Regions from separate parts of the Rossellomorea sp. NPDC077527 genome, predicted to be linked through region 2. Evidence: a T-box and tRNA genes for the amino acid it is inferred to sense, from the RefSeq annotation. Region 2 holds a T-box; the other holds one or more tRNA genes.

Region 1 (6,985 bases), 250 kb from region 2:
TCGAGTTCGAGCTTATATTCACGATTGATCAAATGGTTGATCCGTTCGATCATCTGCTGAAACCGATTGCCTAGAATTCCGATTTCATCAAATCCGAATGATTCAGCCTCCACCTTCATATTCCCTTTTTCCACCTCCTGAATATTCGCAAGGAGGATCCGGATCGGAGAGGTGATCTTAAATGAAACAAACAGAGTCGCAAGCACCACAAGGGTCAACCCAAGGACACCAAACAAAATATTGATCTTCGCGACACTAAAAGCACTTTCATAAAGGTTTGCATAGGATACCCGTTTCACGAGTAACCAGCCGCCGGCTGAAGCAGGCAATTGATCGTACATCATCACCCCGCTGAACGAATCTTCCTCCCACTCAAGCGTTCCTGAAACATCTTTCGAATCAAGGATCTTCTTAATCCACTTCTGGTTGTTTCCATCATCCGATACGTCACGGTCAGAGCTGTAAATCATTTCCCCTTCTGAAGAAAGAAGATAAAATTCCTCTGATTCAGGATTGTACAGATTCCGGCTCAAATCGATGATTTTATCAGGTGCAATGTCCAGAGAAATATACGCAAGCACTTCATCTCCCGGAACGTTTCGGAACGCGCGGTGAATCGTGATGATTTCCTTGGAACGGTTGATGTTTTCCTCTTCCTGGCTGTATGCTGGTTCAATGTACATATTATAGGGGCTGCGCTCTGCTCTTCTGAAGTATTCCCACTGTGAATCTTTTATTCTATTGGAAAATACAACAGTGGAACGCTTGGTTGCCGAAATGACCCGGTCACCGTCAGCAAAAGAAATACGCACCCCGTTGATCGTATCCCCTGTGTAGAGAATCGTTTGCACAATGTTCTTCACGATTCCGATTGTTAAGTAATTATTCTCTTTACTTGGCGATCTCATGAAATTAATGAAATCTGGATTATTATAGAGGGACAGGGATAACCCATTGAGTTCGTTGATATAGCTCTCAAGATTCACCTTTCCCTGATAGAGCAGATTACTGCTCTCCTTCACTACCTGCTCCTCTATCGAATCCTTCGTATACAAATATGTAATAATGATCGAACTGCCAAACGGCACAATCGTCGTAATCATCAACAGCACAATCAGCTTATTCCGAATGCTTGTCTTTAACATGAGGGACGGACCTCCCAAGTCTCACTTATACCCTAGTATAAAGTGTTATTCCCTGCTCTTGGAAGTGTTTTTCGAAATATTCCTACTAAACTTATAAAATAGAAAGCATGCCTTCGATAGACATGCTTTCTATTATTCTGTTTACTTCAAGTTATCCCATGTTTGTTGGAATCTCTCAAGTACAGTATCATAATCGATTTTTCCAGCTGCATATTCCTGGATCGTTGCAGCGAATTCTTTGTTCGCTCCATCTGGCCATTTGAACCAAGTCCAAGGAATTGTTTTCTCGTCCTTAGAGTAATCAAGAATGGATTGACCTAAGTCACCAAGACCATTTGGCTCGATATTATCAAATGCAGGGATGAACGCAAATTCTTCTGTGATATAACGCTTACCAGTTTCAGAAGATACCATCCACTCCAAGAATGTTTTCGCTTCTTCAAGGTGTTCTGAGTTCTTGTTCAGTACCCAGTTATTCGGTACACCGACAGGAAGGCGGTCGGCATTCTCGTCATTACTGATTGGAATAGGAAGGAAGCCCATATTGATATCAGGGTTAATTTCCGTGATCATGTTCTCCGTCCAGTTCCCTTGTTGAAGCATAGCAGTTTCACCAGAAGCAAATAGTGTTACCTGCGTATTGTAATCAGTTGTTAATGGATTATCGTTTGCATATTTAAGCTCTGTGTCCAGTACTTCTTTGAACTGTTTGAACTTTTCGTTTCCTACAATCTTCTCAGACCCATCATACAGTCCTGCAATGAACTTATCCGGATCTTCCTGCTGTGCAAAAGGAATGTTCAGTAAATGCTGCCCGATTACCCACCACTCGCCGTAACCAGCTGAGAATGGAGTGATTTTCTTTGCTTCAAGCTTTTTCGCTGCGTCTTTCAATTCATCGATCGTCGCAGGAGGCTCAGTGATGCCTGCTTTTTCGAATAAGTCTTTGTTATACACAAAACCATATCCTTCTAAGTTAACCGGCATACCATACAGCTTGCCGTCTTCATCCGTCATCGGCACTTTACCGATTGGAAGAACATGCTCAACCCATGGCTCATCAGAAAGATCGGCAAGCTTCTCTTTCCAAAGCTCTAACTCTTTAAATCCACCATTGTTGAAAATATCCGGCTCTTCGCCAGATGCAAATTTCGCTTTAAGAGCTGCACCGTAATCGGCACCTCCCCCAACTGTTTCAAGCTTGATCTTGATGTTCGGATGCTCTGCTTCAAATTCCTTGATCATTTCTTGAAGTTGGTCGGCAATTTCAACCTTGAACTGGAAGAAGTTCAGTGTCACAACATCATCTCCAGAACCTGAATCTCCGCCTGAACTGCTTGTTTTGTCTTTAGAAGAACAACCTGCAATAATTCCAAATACTAAAACCAAAGACATACAAAGTAATAAAATACGCTTCATAAATGGATTGACCTCCCTGATATAAAATATTTTATATAAATTTCTGTATCAATGATAGACCATCTCGACAGAAACTTTATATCTACTTGATCGAACCTGACGCAATTCCTTTGATAATATGCTTCTGTAAAAACAGGAAGAAGATGATGATAGGCGTAATCCCGAGAACCAGTGCCGCAAGACCCATATCCCATTGCTTCGTATACTGAGCAAAGAACGAACTTGCTGCCAGAGGAATCGTACGCAACTCCGCATCCTGTAACACAAGGAGTGGTAGCAGGTAGTCATTCCAAATCCACAATGTGTTCAGAATAATCACTGTAACCGTGATCGGCTTCAGTAAAGGGAACACAATTCTCCAAAACACGCCAAACTGACTACAGCCATCGATCATCGCTGACTCCTCGATTTCAATCGGTACCGTCTTTACAAATCCATGGTACAAGAATAAGGAAAGCGGAACACCGAATCCGAAGTACATAATGATGAGGCCTGGAATGCTATTTGTAAGTCCAAGTGTTCCCCCAACTTTCATTAAAGGAATCATCACCGTTTGGAACGGGATTACCATGGCGGACACAAAGACTACGAATAAGATTTTACTGAACTTCCCTGGGGTACGAACCATTTTCCACGCTGCCATTGAACTGATGATCACCAATCCAAGGTTACTGAAAACCGTGATGACAAGGGAGTTCCAGAATGCCCGTGGGAAATTGATGACTTCCCACACTTTTGCATAGTTAGAAAACACAAATTCCTTCGGCCACGCCGCCGCATCGATCAGGATCGCTGCAAACGGTTTTACCGAGTTGATCAATACGAAGTAAAAAGGGATAAGGAAAATGAGCCCGATCACAATCCCGATGATCTCTAATACAAACGTTCTCTTCGTATAGCGATTGCCCATTATGCCTCAACCTCCTTCTTCTTCGTCACCATCACTTGTATCGTCGTAAACACTGCCACTACCACAAAGAATAGAATTGATTTCGCCGTTCCAAGTCCGTAGCGGTTATTCTGGAATGCTTCCTGATAGATATTGATCGCTACCGATTGTGTAGAATTGAATGGCCCGCCTCCTGTCAGCGAGATGTTCAAATCGAATATCTTAAAGGCCATTGAGATCGTAAGGAAGAAACAAATCGTGAATGCCGGTAAGATCAATGGAATGATGATCTTAGTCAAGAGCGTCCAGTTCGATGCCCCATCCATCTTCGCTGCTTCCAGAAGTGAATTATCCACCCCTTGTAACGCTGCCACGTAGATGACCATCATGTACCCTGAGATCTGCCATGCAAATACGATGACGATCCCCCAAAACGCCGTCTTCTCATCACCAAGCCACGGCATTTTAAAGAATCCGATATCCGTCATATTGCCAAGTGATGCAAATCCTTTAACAAAGATGAATTGCCAGATGAACCCGAGTAGCAATCCGCCGATGACGTTCGGGATAAAAAATACTGTCCTGAGAATATTACGAGTCTTCAATGCTGCATTCAGTAGCAGAGCGAAACTGAATCCTATCAAGTTACTAATAATCACAGCCGCAAACATAAACTTTGTCGTGAACATGAACGAATTAAAAAACGTCTTATCATCCGTAAAAATCTTTTTGTAGTTATCGAATCCAACCCACTCGACTACAGAGCTGACACCATTCCATGAGGTGAATGAATAATACACCCCCATCAAAAACGGAAGAATTTGAATCACTAAGAAAAATAAAAGTGCCGGTCCAACAAAGGCAGCGTACGTCAGTAAGCTCTTATACTTAAACTTCTTCTTCGTCACTGCCTTCATTTGTACGTCTGGGCTTACTGGTTCAGTCTGAATCTTTGGTTCCACCCGTATCACCACCCTAACTGTGTAATCGCTTTCTTTCATTATAATGGTAGCGCTTTCTTATAAAGGGGAACTCAATTGACGAAGAAGGTGCAAAATTTTGACTAGATGGGTATTGGGTTGTTGGTGGTGTGGGGAAATGAGAAGGTTGGGTTTCTTTCGATTCGTCCGGTTCGGGTCGGAGCATGTTGTAAGTAATGCGGTTTTGAAAATAAAATGCTGGAATTGAAAATAAAAGTGGAGTTTTTGAAAATAAAATCGTGGAATTGAAAATAAATGATCTAGTTTTGAAAATATACTGGTCTGAATCGAATGTCAGCGTGGTGAAATCAACCTGCTTCAGCTCAAAAAGATTGAATCTTGCTAAAATGAATCAATTTTTCATTATAAAACAATAAAAAAGACTTTCTCATAGTGAGAAAGTCTGTCATATGTAAGTTGGAGCGGGTGAAGGGAATCGAACCCTCATCATCAGCTTGGAAGGCTGAGGTTTTACCACTAAACTACACCCGCGATGTGGTACCGGTGGCCGGGATCGAACCGGCACTCCAGAGGAACACGATTTTGAGTCGTGCGCGTCTGCCAATTCCGCCACACCGGCATTACATATGGAGGCGGCAACCGGATTTGAACCGGTGATCAGGGTTTTGCAGACCCATGCCTTACCACTTGGCTATGCCGCCATATTATTGGAGCGGAAGACGGGATTCGAACCCGCGACCCCCACCTTGGCAAGGTGGTGTTCTACCACTGAACTACTTCCGCACTACTGGGCTAGCTGGATTCGAACCAACGCATGTCGCAGTCAAAGTGCGATGCCTTACCGCTTGGCTATAGCCCACTGATAGTATATGTCACGGAAATAAAAATGTGACTTTTATGGGGCGACTGATGGGAATCGAACCCACGAATGCCTGAACCACAATCAGGTGCGTTAACCACTTCGCCACAATCGCCATGATGAAAATAAAAATTGGCAGGGGTAGTAGGAATCGAACCCACACCAAAGGTTTTGGAGACCTTCGTTCTACCGTTAAACTATACCCCTAAGATAAATGGTGGAGGGGGGCAGATTCGAACTGCCGAACCCGAAGGAGCGGATTTACAGTCCGCCGCGTTTAGCCACTTCGCTACCCCTCCAGCTAAATCACTTGACTGGTGCCGGCAAGAGGACTTGAACCCCCAACCTACTGATTACAAGTCAGTTGCTCTACCAGTTGAGCTACACCGGCATCAAGTAAATAAATGGTGGCTCAGGACGGAATCGAACCGCCGACACATGGATTTTCAGTCCATTGCTCTACCAACTGAGCTACTGAGCCTTATTAAGTATGCATCCTACAATTAGAATGTTGTAGTCCATCGTCCAGCTCTCAGGAAGATGAATCAAGGAGCTGCTCGAGCTGTACGCTGATGTTAACTCGATGAAGATTATTCACCGTGCTCTACCAACTGAGCTACTGAGCCAAATAGTTTTCGGCTTCCACTAAGCTTCGAATCTCTTCGTCAGCTCACTTAGTCACATCCTCACGTATGTAAAATACGCTCCGGTGTTCCTTCGATCGCTTCCTCGACCTTCTCGCTTATCGAAACCCTTTTCCATTTCAATAAACACTATTTAAATAACAATGGCGGTCCGGACGGGACTCGAACCCGCGACCTCCTGCGTGACAGGCAGGCATTCTAACCAACTGAACTACCGGACCAAAGCTTTTTGCATTAGCAAAATAGGTTTCATTACCTCGCGATAGCGAAAATAACTATCCATGCGTGACTCATTTAGGATTATGATATCCTGAGTCAAAAATGGTATTGCGGGGACAGGATTTGAACCTGCGACCTTCGGGTTATGAGCCCGACGAGCTACCGAACTGCTCCACCCCGCGACGATTTAAATATTAAAATATCAATGGTGGAGGATGACGGGATCGAACCGCCGACCCTCTGCTTGTAAGGCAGATGCTCTCCCAGCTGAGCTAATCCTCCATTATTAAGAATACTGATTTTAAAACTTTGGTGACCCATACGGGATTCGAACCCGTGTTACCGCCGTGAAAGGGCGGTGTCTTAACCGCTTGACCAATGGGCCATATTGAGAAAATATAATGGCGGAGAGCAAGGGATTTGAACCCTTGAGACAGCGTTAACCGTCTACACGATTTCCAATCGTGCTCCTTCGGCCACTCGGACAGCTCTCCATATATTGGCTCCGCAGGCAAGATTCGAACTTGCGACCGATCGGTTAACAGCCGATAGCTCTACCACTGAGCTACTGCGGAACGATATGCCTGGCGACGTCCTACTCTCACAGGGGGAGATCCCCCAACTACCATCGGCGCTGAAGAGCTTAACTTCCGTGTTCGGCATGGGAACGGGTGTGACCTCTTCGCCATTATCACCAGACTATGTATTGTCTCTTTTTTAAGGACAAGTTCTATTATATCGTGTATAAATATTTTTTCAAGGCTTTTTTTATATTTATGTATAAAATTTATTCCCTGAAAACTAGATAAAGGATTGATGTCAAGAAAGCCGAAAATCGACCAATGTTGCATCTACTATTGAAGTAGATA
Region 2 (6,985 bases):
TCAAACGTGTAGAAGAATGGAAGAAGTAAAAAATAATTGCAGAAAGTAGAAATCTTCGATAAAATTAGTACCAAGTCATAATAATTGATAATAAACCTAAAGTATATGAAAAAAATATAAAACGAAAGTAGGGAACGCCAGTATGAATACAGGTATTATTGGAATTGGACGTTATCTTCCTGAAAAGATTTTGACAAACGCCGACCTGGAGAAAATGGTGGATACTTCGGATGAGTGGATTCGAACACGGACAGGCATTGAAGAGAGAAGAATAGCTAATAATGAAACAAATACCTCTGACATGGCTTTTGAAGCCGCTAAAAAGGCCATCGCCGATGCAGAGATCACCCCTGAAGATATCGATATGATCTTGGTTGCAACGGTTACCCCTGACTATCCATTCCCTTCTGTCGCATGCCTTCTTCAAGAACGATTGGGAGCTAAGAAGGCTGCGGCAATGGACATCAGTGCCGCTTGTGCCGGCTTTATGTATGGTATGATTACAGCAAAGCAGTTTATCGATAATGGTGCTTACAAGCATGTCCTAGTCGTTGGTGTGGAGAAACTATCTAAGATCACAGATTGGGAAGACCGGAATACAGCCGTTTTATTCGGGGACGCAGCAGGTGCAGCCATTCTAGGACCCGTTCCTGATGGTAAAGGAATTCTTGCCTTCGAATTAGGATCTGATGGATCTGGAGCTAAGCATTTGTATCAAGACGAAAAATTGATCATGAACGGACGCGAAGTATTTAAGTTCGCGGTACGTCAAATGGGTGAATCCAGCATCAATGTCATTGAAAAAGCTGGATTGAAAAAAGAGGATGTGGATTTCCTGATTCCTCACCAAGCCAATATCCGAATCATGGAAGCTGCGAGACAACGGCTGGAGTTGCCGGTTGAAAAGATGTCCAAGACCGTCAATAAATATGGAAACACTTCAGCGGCTTCTATCCCAGTATCCTTAATCGAGGATCTGGAAGCGGGAAGAGTGAAAGAGAACGATGTCGTCGTCATGGTAGGATTCGGTGGCGGTTTAACATGGGGCGCGATCATCATGCGCTGGGGTAAATAATTGATAATCATAAGACAATCTACAACATGCAGATAAAGGAGATGGATTTAAATGAATAAGAAGCGTGTAGTCGTGACGGGCTTAGGCAGTGTCACGCCGTTGGGTAATGATGTTGAATCGACCTGGTCGAATATTTTAGCAGGGAAAACGGGTGTAGGACCATTAACGCGTTTAAACGCTGATGAGTATCCTGCAAAGGTGGCAGCAGAGTTAAAAGACTTTAATATAGAAGATTTCGGGGTGGAAAGAAAAGAAGCCCGAAAGATGGACCGCTTCACTCATTATGCGATTGCCGCATCCTTAATGGCTGTTAAAGACTCGAAACTTTCCATCACAGAGGAAAATGCTCACCGAGTCGGGGTATGGATCGGTTCTGGTATCGGGGGAATGGAAACATTCGAACAACAATACGAAACATTCCAAAAACGCGGATACCGTAGGGTAAGTCCATTCTTCGTACCGATGATCATTCCTGATATGGCTGCAGGACAAGTGTCCATCATGCTGGGAGCGAAAGGATTCAACTCTTGTACCGTAACGGCATGTGCAACAGGTACCAACTCCATCGGAGACGCGTTTAAAGTCATTCAGCGCGGTGACGCTGATGTAATGGTTTCAGGTGGAGCTGAAGCTCCAATCACCAAAATGTCCGTTGCCGGTTTCTGTGCAAACACAGCCCTTTCCACTAACACGGACCCTGAAAAAGCTTCAAGGCCTTTTGACGCAAACCGTGATGGTTTCGTAATGGGAGAAGGAGCGGGTATCGTCGTGCTTGAGGAGCTTGAGCATGCCCTTAAACGTGGAGCGACGATTTATGCGGAAATCGTCGGATACGGATGTACTGGAGATGCTTATCATATCACTGCGCCTGCACCAGCTGGTGAAGGCGGGGCGAGAGCGATGAAGATGGCACTGGAAGATGGCGGAATCCTTCCTGAAGAGATGGATTATATCAATGCTCATGGAACAAGTACACCATATAATGATAAATACGAAACGATGGCCGTGAAGGAAGTATTCGGGGAGCATGCATACAAATTAGCGATGAGCTCAACGAAATCCATGACGGGTCACCTTCTTGGAGCAGCAGGAGGGGTGGAAGCGATTTTCACAGTCCTTGCCATGAAAGACAGTATTCTGCCTCCTACCATCAATATTGAAACACCTGATCCAGACTGTGATCTTGACTATGTAGCAAACGAAGCAAGAGAGCAGGCAGTGAATGTAGCGATGAGTAACTCATTAGGATTCGGTGGTCACAATGCTACCATCGTATTCAAAAAGTATACGGACTAAATGAAACATGAGAGCCCCCAATCGAATTTGGCGGGCTCTTTTTTTGCATTCAGCTCCATAGGCGATTAAAGCTTACCCGTTGATGCTTTTCCGGTTGTGAATACACTCTTCCTTACATATAGATATAAAAAGCCGGAAAAGAGGGATGAAGGTGGCTGTTGCTCCTACCGATGTATGGTTAGAAGATTTAATCAGTAAGCCATTAGAACTGCTGAAGAAAACAATCAACGGTAAAGAGGACCAACAATCGTTTTACCACTATTTGATGAAGCATGGAATGTACCGGTCTGCACAGCATGCCGGTGACATCTTTGAGAAGTTGAAAGAAAAAGATATCTGGGCGAGATTTTCATTATATGAAAAGAAATACAGAAGGAAATGGAATGGCCCGAGTGTTCCGATTTATTTATTCCCCGTGCAGGAAAAAAGGGGGATGTTTCAGTCTTCAATGAAAAAATCAGGGGTGTGCTTCAAAGATGAAATATTCTTCTTTATCACTGACCAGGAAGACCCAAAAGAATATGAAGCACTATTTGTACATGAATACCATCACTGTGTCAGAATGAAGAAATTAAGTAAAAAGGAAGACCAATATACGCTGCTTGATTCCATTATCTTTGAGGGGCTCGCAGAAAATGCCGTCCGGGAATACTGTGGGGAGAAGTATGTAGCCCCATGGACCAAAGCGTATGAGGAAGCAGAGTTGTCAAGCTTCTATGATAAATGGATAGAACCCAATTTGGATGTGAAACGACGGAGCCCCCTGCATGATCAGCTTCTTCTTGGTCAGAAATCCTATCCGAATATGCTAGGCTATTCTTCAGGTTATCGATTAGTCCAAAACTATTTAAAAAACCAGGATACATCAACGATTTCACTCTTTGGTAAACCGTCGTCAATATTTTTACCATAGAATTCAGGGCAGTAACCGTGAAAATAGGCACCGGGTTCCGTCATATCTTCCCATTCCTTTCATAAACTATAGAAAGCATGGACGAGCTCCATTATCTTAATGTAAGGGATAGAGGCGGAAGGTATGGTGGGACAATTGTTTGGGCTCTTTATAGGATTTGGACTGGCTGTTTCAGGAGGGGTAAGCTTAATCATGTATTTAAATCTGCTCACGACTGGAATGAGTTTTACAGACTATATTTTTTTCGTGTCCTCTAGAATCGAATGTTATTTACTTCTATTAGGACTCCTCATCATTACGCTCTCGATTTATATACCCCGCAGAAAAAACAATGACTATCTATAAAACCCTGATTAATAGGAATAAATTTACACAGATTAGCCTATACTGATTGACAAATAAGATTGAAGCAAAGCGAGGGGTCAATCATGTTATATCTTCATGATGTATGGGTAAATTGGTTCGAAGGCGAAGAAAATGGCTATAATGTCTGCCATTTTCATGAGTGGAGAAAAGAGGACGTCATTGAATTATTAGATCAGGTTCCTCTGATTAAAGTGGACAAGTCACTGTTTCATTACATCGAGAATGATTTATCAGAGTTACCTCAACAACTGCTTAATAATGTCTATCAGAAAGCATACTTGCGAAAAAACCATGAACGGATACAGTTGGATTATTGCTTTATCGTCACAGATGGTACGGGAATACTTGCAATTGACACAATCGGGTATACTGTGCCAATCAGGAAGAGCAGGCTGATACCAAGACAAGAGCAATTGGTTTACGAAATGGTGGAAAGCCATGAAACGGTGCAGTACTCCATTCAGCAGGATCCGAAAAGAGAGGATGCCTATCACATCCTTTCACCGAATCCATATATGATGAGTGGACTGACGAGAAAAGAAAGGCAATTGAAGCAGCTGTTATTCATGGCATTGGATCAACTTCACAGTTCGAATAATACTGCGGAAATCCGATACTGGTATACGGAATGGGCACCTCAGCGCTACCGGACAATCCAAGCGATGGACTTTGAAGAAATATGGCAGATGCTCTATGAAGAAACCCAGTACGGTTGGTCGGACAAGCACCTGACACTGTGTGAGAACCTTATTAAAGGACAGCCCTTTTTTGAAAAACTGTGGGAAGTCGAGAATCGTCCAAAGGTAAATTAATGTATCCCTCTAAACCTTGAGCCGAGAAAGTGGCTTAAGGTTTTTTGTTAAAAGTAAATAAAAAACGACGGGACACTGGTATTGCCGTGTCTCGTCGTTTTTATTATTTTCTCTTTCTTTCTTTTCGTCCCAATCCCATCGCCTTTTCCATCTTTTTAAGCATTTTGTTTGCGGTGAAGTTCGCTTTTTCGGCACCGCGGTCCAGAATATCATCCAATTCCTCGGAATTGATCAATTCATAATAGCGGTCCTGTACAGGCTTAATGGCATTTACAACCACTTGAGCCAAGTCACCCTTGAAGTCTCCATATCCTTTGCCTTCATATTTCTGTTCAAGCTCTTCTATAGAACTACCTTCAAGAATCGAATAGATGGAAAGGAGGTTAGACACTCCCGGTTTATTTTCTTTATCGTATTTCACGATGCCATCTGAATCGGTTACGGCGCTTTTAATTTTCTTCTCAATTTGTTTCGGATCGTCGAGGAGTGTAATGAACGCCTTCTGATTCGAATCGGATTTACTCATTTTCTTTAATGGATCCTGTAGGGACATCACTCGTGCACCGACTTTAGGGATGCGGACTTCAGGTACTGTAAAGATATCATTGTATTTATTGTTGAATCGCTCAGCAAGGTTTCTTGTCAATTCAAGATGCTGCTTCTGATCCTCCCCGACTGGAACCAAATCCGTTCCGTATAACAGGATGTCTGCAGCCATTAAAGGAGGATACGTCAATAACCCTGCAGAAACGGCTTCTTTCCCATGGGATTTGTCTTTGAATTGAGTCATTCTTTCTAGTTCTCCAATATAGGTGACACATTGTAAAATCCATCCTGCCTGTGCATGTGCAGGGACTTCCGATTGAATGAATAATGTCGATTTCTCAGGATCGATTCCACAAGCGATATAAAGGGCAGCCAGACTGCGGATATTTTTTCGCAGCTCCATTTTATCCTGGGCCACTGTAATGGCATGTTGATCGACTACACAGAAATAACAATTATATTCCTCCTGGAGTTCTGTGAATTGCTTCATCGCTCCAATGTAATTGCCGAGAGTAATCGTTCCGCTCGGCTGAATGCCGCTAAAGATTGTTTTCATCTCTTTTTCCTCCTATATATAAACAAAATAAAAACCCACCCGTCCTATAAAAAATAGGGACGAATGGGATCATTTCCGCGGTGCCACCCTAAGTGCTCGAATGAGCCAGCTTAGTCCATGTTGAACATGGAACCCCTTTAACGTGAGGTTAATCCGTTATAAGCTACTCCGGTTCACAAATAAAGCTCAGAAGTCCATTCCTATTCTAATGAATACTTGTTCGCACCGGCCACAAGCTCTCTTTAAATCATATAGAAAAGTACTACTCTTCATCCTTGCTTTTCACTCAATTCATATAAGTACATTATATGAAAATGAGCTGAATAATTCAAGTGTACAGAAGATAGGTCAACACAATGGACAACACCAGAGTCACAGCTCCGAGTGTCAATAAAGACTTAGTAATGGAATAGGAGCGTTTGACACTGAATTCTTCATGGGCTTCCTTTGTTTCGTCCAGCTCATCGAACTCAGAAGCGTACTTTCCGAGTTTTGAGCTCTTTCGGAAACGCTTGATTGCGTACACGAGCCCATTGAAAAAACCCTTTTCGAAAATATATAGAAGGGAACCGAGACAGACATACAAAATCCCGATAATAAATAAGCTGTCTATAATTGAAAGAAGCAGGTTTTTCTCTTGAAGTGACGCCACCACAACAGCAATGACGAATAAAAGGAATGTAAGGATAGTAAATAGATTGATTCGTTTCATAATACTCCTTTAAGTGTTTTTATCAAAAGTATACATGAAGGATTATAAAGAATTCAATCCTCACTCATGGATATTCAATTCTTCTCAAAGTGAATAAGTAGTACCGACACACAGCCACTTGGGAATACAATATGATGAGAGCGGAATATTGCTGAAGATGTTAACTGAAATAAGTATGAATTCTATCATTTATATTTAGTCTGGAAATTTAATATTTATAACAAGAGAGAATTTCAAAGAGCAGGAACCCTGTTTAAAGGACAGTAATATTTAGCCTATGAGAATTTACGTTTGTAACAATTGTAATAGGACGAACTCTCCAAAATGTTTAAAAGAAACGTTGATATTACAGGGTTTCAATATCAATATACCTACTAATCTGATAATTTAGCAAAAAAACTGTTAAATTCATATTGCAATAATTTCTCTATCATGTATAATAAGTAACAAATCTTCTGAAAATTAGAAGATAAATAAATATGAGATTTACGAGGAGGTCAATTTCAAGATGAAGAAAAAGTTTTCATTCTTGCTGGTTCTTCTTCTGGCTCTCAGTACTTTCCTAGCTGCTTGTGGCGGCGACAAGAAGACTGACAGCAAAGAGGAAGGAACTGGTGCAGGCGGTTCTGACGAAAAGAAAGAACAAGTACTTAACCTGCTGGAGGCGTCTGAGATCCCATCAATGGACTCTACTCTAGCAACTGACTCT

Evidence for each region. The T-box of region 2 lies ahead of trpS (tryptophan--tRNA ligase). A T-box ahead of a tRNA ligase gene usually reads a tRNA of that ligase, here a tRNA-Trp.
Region 1: it encodes a tRNA-Trp, which carries the amino acid that the T-box ahead of trpS (tryptophan--tRNA ligase) is inferred to sense. The anticodon was not compared.

The regions. Positions count from the first base shown of each region.
Region 1 is NZ_JBITVL010000003.1:858,946-865,930, forward strand. Features, by position in the region: gene ACIGG7_RS14235 (cache domain-containing sensor histidine kinase) at 1-1,145, opposite strand, end outside; gene ACIGG7_RS14240 (ABC transporter substrate-binding protein) at 1,287-2,564, opposite strand; gene ACIGG7_RS14245 (carbohydrate ABC transporter permease) at 2,647-3,474, opposite strand; gene ACIGG7_RS14250 (carbohydrate ABC transporter permease) at 3,474-4,370, opposite strand; tRNA gene ACIGG7_RS14255 (tRNA-Gly) at 4,852-4,925, opposite strand; tRNA gene ACIGG7_RS14260 (tRNA-Leu) at 4,930-5,013, opposite strand; tRNA gene ACIGG7_RS14265 (tRNA-Cys) at 5,022-5,095, opposite strand; tRNA gene ACIGG7_RS14270 (tRNA-Gly) at 5,103-5,177, opposite strand; tRNA gene ACIGG7_RS14275 (tRNA-Gln) at 5,182-5,253, opposite strand; tRNA gene ACIGG7_RS14280 (tRNA-His) at 5,293-5,368, opposite strand; tRNA gene ACIGG7_RS14285 (tRNA-Trp) at 5,387-5,460, opposite strand; tRNA gene ACIGG7_RS14290 (tRNA-Tyr) at 5,469-5,552, opposite strand; tRNA gene ACIGG7_RS14295 (tRNA-Thr) at 5,569-5,644, opposite strand; tRNA gene ACIGG7_RS14300 (tRNA-Phe) at 5,659-5,734, opposite strand; tRNA gene ACIGG7_RS14305 (tRNA-Asp) at 6,042-6,118, opposite strand; tRNA gene ACIGG7_RS14310 (tRNA-Met) at 6,225-6,298, opposite strand; tRNA gene ACIGG7_RS14315 (tRNA-Val) at 6,323-6,398, opposite strand; tRNA gene ACIGG7_RS14320 (tRNA-Glu) at 6,427-6,501, opposite strand; tRNA gene ACIGG7_RS14325 (tRNA-Ser) at 6,519-6,610, opposite strand; tRNA gene ACIGG7_RS14330 (tRNA-Asn) at 6,617-6,691, opposite strand; rRNA gene rrf (5S ribosomal RNA) at 6,699-6,815, opposite strand.
Region 2 is NZ_JBITVL010000003.1:605,870-612,854, reverse strand. Features, by position in the region: gene ACIGG7_RS13015 (beta-ketoacyl-ACP synthase III) at 143-1,075, shown strand; gene fabF (beta-ketoacyl-ACP synthase II) at 1,127-2,371, shown strand; gene ACIGG7_RS13005 (DUF2268 domain-containing putative Zn-dependent protease) at 2,523-3,284, shown strand; gene ACIGG7_RS23735 (YuzI family membrane protein) at 3,408-3,629, shown strand; gene ACIGG7_RS13000 (YjbA family protein) at 3,713-4,462, shown strand; gene trpS (tryptophan--tRNA ligase) at 4,566-5,564, opposite strand; T-box leader at 5,617-5,849, opposite strand; gene ACIGG7_RS12990 (DUF3899 domain-containing protein) at 5,893-6,276, opposite strand; gene ACIGG7_RS12985 (peptide ABC transporter substrate-binding protein) at 6,785-6,985, shown strand, end outside.